2 regions of the Marivirga tractuosa DSM 4126 genome follow, and region 2 is predicted to be linked to the other one. Evidence: riboswitches for the same ligand, from Rfam matches in the RefSeq annotation. Region 2 holds a riboswitch; the other holds the start of a gene.
The links. A riboswitch is a leader RNA that binds a small molecule or an ion and turns the genes downstream of it on or off. The one in region 2 is predicted to bind thiamine pyrophosphate.
Positions count from the first base shown of each region.

Region 1: another riboswitch for thiamine pyrophosphate. It lies ahead of FTRAC_RS16495 (TonB-dependent receptor); the one in region 2 lies ahead of FTRAC_RS11635 (class I SAM-dependent methyltransferase).

Region 1 covers NC_014759.1:3,881,412-3,884,838, reverse strand. The annotation lists gene FTRAC_RS16500 (T9SS type A sorting domain-containing protein) at 1-1,301, opposite strand, end outside; TPP riboswitch at 1,485-1,579, shown strand; TPP riboswitch at 1,649-1,745, shown strand; gene FTRAC_RS16495 (TonB-dependent receptor) at 1,805-3,427, shown strand, end outside.
Region 2 covers NC_014759.1:2,759,038-2,762,464, reverse strand. The annotation lists gene FTRAC_RS11645 (thiamine phosphate synthase) at 1-321, opposite strand, end outside; gene FTRAC_RS11640 (AIR synthase-related protein) at 318-1,382, opposite strand; gene FTRAC_RS11635 (class I SAM-dependent methyltransferase) at 1,382-2,107, opposite strand; TPP riboswitch at 2,152-2,245, opposite strand; gene FTRAC_RS11630 (DUF3179 domain-containing protein) at 2,655-3,427, shown strand, end outside.

The DNA of each region.
Region 1 (3,427 bases), 1.1 Mb from region 2:
CCTTGATACATTACATAAGTATCCTGCCCCACCAGCTCACCATTTCCAAAAGTTTGATTGGCAGTATAAGCTACATCATTAACTGTGGTGATATCTGGAAAACCACCTTGTCTCATAAACACTATCCGCTCGGCACCATCTCCCGGATCTAAATCAATGTATAAGCTATCAGCGAAAATCTTAGAGTAGTAAAATGATCCATTGTCTGTAGGGGTTGGTACAGAATTAATTTCCCAACCGTTGACATCACCTATTAGCAAACTATTTTCTAAAGAAAAAGTGGCAGTACCTAGAAAATCTGATTCACTGATGTGTACATACTCACCTGAAATATTAATTCCTGTTCCATCAAAATTAAATTTTTCACCCTTTGTTGAAGATTCAAAAGTAATCACTTCTGATGATGTCCCATTTAAGGTTAGGTTTCCTAAAATAGTTTGTGTTGTATTGGCATCTACCAATAAATTAGCTCCTTTTACTACGGTAAAATTCTGGAAGGTATTATTACCACTAATTACAATATCGTTACCAAAGCCTGTTGGGGTTGTCACATTTACTGTTCCATAAGTCTTGCCGTATCCTTGAAATTCATCGCTAAAATTAATAGTGGAGTTATTTGGGATAACAGTGACAAAATCAGAGTTATTCATCGTCCACTTTTCAATATTGAGTGTCGCATCGGTAAGGTTCAGTATTTTATCAAATGAATACCAGAGGTAAACATTTTTAAAATTGAAAGTATTGGCACCAAAAATTATTTCCCCTTGAGTAACAAATAAAGAATGACCGCTAAGCCCATTTTCAATAGACCAAGATCCTTCGCCTGAAAATCTTACAGAAGCATCTTCTGAAGTATTCAATAAACCTGAGGCAATGTTTACTGTTTGACCATCCACATTTGAATTGAAATCTAATAATACTCCTGGCAACTCAAAACTTATATTGGCTGGAGCATCCATACTTCCATATATCTCAATATCAGGAATAGGCGACTCCCCTGAAAAGTCAACATTATAACTTACATTAGTAGCTATGAAATCATTTACTCTGATAATGTTGCCATCAACGGTTACCGTTTGTCCATCTCCAGAAAAAGAATTGGCATCAAAAATTACGTTATCAGTTTCTCCTGGTAGCGAGGAATGTACAGTACTGCCTCCAGATGAAGTTGCCCAATGATTGAGATCACTCCATGTTCCTGAACCACCAATCCAAAAGTAGTCAGCAGCATTAACGTTTAAAGCAAATAAAATGAAAAATAAAGACAATAGAGATTTGAGGGGAGAGTAAAAATGTTTCATTAAGAAGTATACTTAGTTTTAAAATTAGAACTGGATATTTTATACCAAACTTCAAAACTAATCCATTCATAATCAGCACCAAACTTCTTTTGTACAATTGTTCACATAATCATTGTAAATGAATAGAATACTTAAAATAGTACCAAAGAATTTGCAATCCCCATTAATCACCCCTATACTTGCAGCATCAATAAGGGGTGCCTTAAAATAACGGGCTGAGAATATACCCTGAACCTGATCTCGGTAATGCGAGCGTAGGAATTTTGAATTTAAATCAAGAAATAAATATAAAATTAAAATAGGATTAAGGAACAAAAGTTCTGGTTAATCCATTATGAAGACAAAGCGTTTCAACGCTGGGGTGCCTTAATACAACGGGCTGAGATCATACCCAATGAACCTGATGCCGATAATGCGGTCGCAGGGATTTTGGTTAAGGAAAATGAAAGGAGGTAATTACCCCGCCTCCATGAGTTTCACTAACAATTATTTAATTTATTAACATGTTACAATTATTTAAAAAAACGCTATTGACAGCAATAGCAGCACTTGCAGTGTTCACTGCTTATGCTCAAAACTCCATTACTGGAACTGTAAAATCAGAATCTGAAGATGAAATCTTAGTAGGTGCTAATGTAGTTTTATTGCCAATTTCTAAGGGTAGTACAACTGATAAGGATGGGGAATTTAAAATAAACAATATTCCAAATGGTGACTACACTTTAAAAGTTAGCTTTGTTGGCTACAAAAATTATGAAGAATCAATAAGCATTTCTGAAAGTAAATCCCTTAAAATTTACCTCGTGCCGGACAAACTACTATCAGAAGAAGTGGTAGTTAGCGCCATACGTGCCGACAAGCTTGCCCCTATCACTCAATCAACTTTAAGTAAGAAAGAGATCAACTCGGTATTTAACGGTCAAGACGGGGCATTTGTCTTAGAACAGCTCACACCCTCGATACAAGTAAATTCAGATGCTGGAACCCGCTTCACCAATTATGGAAGCATGAGATTACGAGGGATAGACCAGAAAAGAATCAATATTACACTAAATGGCGTACCTCTTAATGATATGATTGACCAAGGTGTTTTCTTTTCAAATTTCACTGATATTACTAGAAGCATGGAAAGTGTACAAGTGCAAAGAGGTGTAGGAACAAGTACAAATGGTACTGCCTCGTATGCAGGCTCAATTGGTTATGAATCAGAAGATATAAATACCGAAGATCCTGAGGCAACTGTTACTCTATTAGGCGGCTCATTTAATACTTGGCAAGGTACTGCTGAAGTTAAGACTGGTCTAATGGAGAATAACACAGCATTTTATACAAGATTAAGTAGAACATATAGTGATGGATATCGTGACCATTCTGGCAGTGATGCCTATTCCTTCTTTTTCAGCGGAGGTTGGTTTGGTGAAAAGGATATCGTCAAAATAAATGGTTTTAACGGTAGAACTAAAAATGATTTAGCCTACTCCCCTGTCCCCGAATCACTTATTGAAGAAGATCCACGGACTAATGTCAATAATCCTAATGACATTGATGATTTTGGTCAATCACTACTGCAATTAGAGCATACGCATTTTTTCAATAATAATTCAACTTTAACTTCATCCGCTTATTATGGGGCTGCAGGTGGTGATTTCCCATATACGTATAATGTCGATAGTGAAAACCTAGCAAGTATCAATTATCCGCTTTTTAATGATCATTATGGGGTGATGAGCTATTTTAATCAGAAATTTACTGATTTTGAATGGACTACTGGTATTCACGCCTATCGTTTCAATAGAGAAAATATCGAGCAATTGGTTCCCAATTTCAGCAATCCATACTATCAGGATCAATCTATTAAAGATGAGATCAGCGCATTCATAAAAGGAAGTTACAGAGTAGGTGATTTCAGTATACTGGCCGATGTTCAGGCTCGGTATGTTACCCTAGAAATGATTCCTGATACAGATTTTTTAGGAGAAGATCGCTCCATTCCAACATATGAATGGACTTTTCTAAATCCAAAAGTCGGAGTTACTTATGAAATCAACAGTAATATAAACGCATACGCCTCCTTTGGCCGCTCTGGTAGAGAACCAACAAGAAGTAACTATTTAGGCGATACACAA
Region 2 (3,427 bases):
GCCAATATACTGGCCTTTCAACTGGGGCTGAATACTTGGAAAATCGGCAGGTAGTCGGTCAAAATGTACACCGTCTAATCCTGTTTCCACTGCCAATTCCCAATCTTGATTCATGAGCAGCGGCACTTGAAAATCCTTTGTCAATTTTTTTGCTCGCTTTATAAATTCTAATTGCGTTTCCTTGTCCTGAGCTTTTGGCCAATGATCCCAAATCTGTACAATGTCAATGCCCCCTTTCAAAGCCGTATGAAGTTTATTCAACAAGCTATCATGCTCTTGACTAGGGTCAATCACCAAATAAAGTCCTGCTAGTTTTTTCATTGCCATCCTGCTTGAAATGCTTTGAAAAATGCGGCCCAATAAGGATCCACTCCATCAAAAGTAAAAGACCTCTGCTTGCCATTCGCATCCACTACTTGCTTTGCAGAACCTTCCTTGAAAACGCCAATTTTACAAGCTTCAACTCCTTCTTTAGAAAGGCCTTTGATCAAGCGGTCTTCATGTCCCGGCTTTACTGCCATCAACATAGAACCAGCACCTATGGAGATAAAGGGATCGATCTCAAACAGATCTGTAATCTGCTTCACTTCCTCATTGAGCTTAATTTTATCCAATTCCACTGTGAAACCGCAGCCGGAGGCATCTGCCATTTCATCCAATGCTCCTAAAATCCCGCCTTCCGTTACATCATGCATGGCATGCAATTCTTGGTTCGGTTCCAAAATGCTGGAGGCGGCTAAGGCTTCCTTCATTACAGAAAGATCCCAAAAGTTGTGGGCGGCAATTTTCTGAATTTCTTCACCGCACTTTTGACTGACCGTTTCAGGAAACGCATTGGCTAAAAGCGAAGAAGATGATAAAGCCGCATGTTTGGTCATGATAATGCTATCCCCTATGGCTGCATTATTACTGCTTAATATTTTATCTTTCGGAGCCTGCAAAAACATAGTGCCTCCTCCGGAAATGGTAGATTCCTGCCCCGGAATCTGGCCGGTATGGCCACCCGTAATACTAATGCCTAATTTTTTACAGAGTGCATCAATGTGACTCCAATACAAATTAAAATCTTCTCGCGTCAAGCTGACCGGAAGATTGAGCACAAACTGAGCAAACTGAGGTGCAAAGCCAGTGGTTGACATATCATTGGCTAATAAGTGCACGGATAAGTGTGCAGAAATTTCCATGCCCAGAGAAGGAATCAGAGATAGCGGATCGCTGGAAGTGGCCAGTGCTTTTCCATTGCCCAACTCAATTATGGCGGTATCAACGCCAAATCTCGGACCGCAAATCACTTCCGGTCTTTTTGCCCCACATTTATTCAGTAAATCCTCTTTAAAGACCTGAGCATCTACTTTTCCATATTGATCATCAAAAGCCGCCATCACACATCATTAAATTGTACATACAAACCAAAAAAATCGCCATAAGGTAATTTCCATTGCTGACGTGGAAACCACTTAGGTAAGCCAGTCGCATTCCACTGAATGCTATAATCCCGGTCAGGGAGCGCCTCAGCAATGAGTTCTTTCAAAGAAGCGGGCGTATAAAAGTTAGCCGTTACGTAATAATTGTTCTGCCCAAATAACTGCTGCACTCTTCTTCGCACTAATTTGGGTGTATTGCGGTTCATCATTCCGAAAATGATTCCATATTTACCTACTCTTGCGGCTTCACGGATTACCTCAATAGGTCTTTTGTAATATTCAAAAGTGGTGATGAAGGCGAGCGCATCAAAAGTATGATTTTTGAATGGCATATGATGGGAATCAGCTAAAACAAGATCTCCATCGAACAGATGAACACCCTGGGCCAACATAAAAGGAGAAATATCACCGCCTGTAGCCTGAATTCCTATTTCATGCCACCATCTGGTGAAACGGGTAGTACCACAGCCATATTCCAATAAGCTTTCAACTCGGCTGTCTTTCTTGATAAGTCCTTCCAACGTCTTTTTTTGCCAAACTTCCTGACGCTTATAGGGTCCTTCGTAATAGGCCTCGTAGTGGTCGGTATCATCTCTATTAAAAAACCACTCCTGTCTTCCTTGCCAATTGCGCAATTCACCGGTGGCGACATCGAATTTTTCCTTTTTTGAAATTTGAGTCATCGATCTAAGAATTTAAGATCTAGGGATGCAGGGGAAGATGAAGTTCGATTGGTTTTCACAATTCCTACGCTAGCATTACCTAGATCAGGTTATTTGGGTATAATCTCAGCCCTTCAGTTGGCACCCCATTTAAAATATAAGACGAAGCTAAGGATAATTAGATACTTACGCAATGCATTTAAAATTTATCCCTTAGGTATAGGGTAATGATCCAAGCGGATGCCTGAACCAGATGGTAGTTTGGCTGGACCGCCCTAGCGCAAGCGTCCGCCTGTGCTGTATAAAAGTGAAACCATCTAGTTCAAGCGTACGCTTGGACTGTTTATACTTGAAAAATTGCTCTGTTCCCATCTCATGATCAGGTAACTAGCTGAAAGATCATCACTTACACCACATTCCCAAGAAAATAGATTTCAGATAGCACTTCCAGAAGTCCCTATTTTTTAATAAATTTAGTAGAGCATCGGACATTTTCATTCAAGGAAACGCCCACTTTTAGATGCGGTGCTAATCCAATAGTTGGGTTTGAGCCGAAAATAGTAAGCTTATGGAATTAGTATTTTTTTATGGATTGGCTATTGCATCATTATTAATTGGAACTGCTGCCATTTACATGGCTTTAGTAGAAGCTTTTCCTTTAAGTTGGTTGTACTACCATTATTTTTTACGAAAGCCCCTCAATTGGTTCATTTTTATAGGGCTATTAGTATGGACAGGCGTAATTTTTTACCAAAGTAATGAAATGCCATTATGGGTCATTGCCCCCTTATTGATCACAGGACTTGCCTTGGTTTTAACTTATAAAATGCATCAGGAGAAAGCATTTCCTGCTGTGTTTTTTCCAGCAATGGCGAAAGATCCTAATCAACTACCTCTTGATGACCAAATGGAAATGGCCGTGATTGAATATGAGGGCATTACGAAGTGCTACCCCTTAGATTATGTCATTCACCACCACATCATCAATGACCATTTTGAAGATAAAATTGTAGCACTAACCTATTGTGCCATGTGTAGAAGCATCATCCCTTTTGATGTTACGGCAATAGGACCATTAAAAGTAGGCTCATTTAAAAATGCCAATATGATAGTGGCAGATGTGAGGACTAATACTTTCTTCCAGCAATCTACCTTTCAATCATTAATAGGTAAGCTGCATCCTTATGAGTTGACCATGATCCCATTTCAAATTCTTTCGTGGCTAGAAGTTAAACAAACAATTGAATCGCCTCAGGTCGTTAAAGTAAGCGAAAAAGATTTTAAGGATTTTGAATTACCAATTCCGGGTATTTGGAAAAAGTTAGTGGCTTCTGAAGCTAC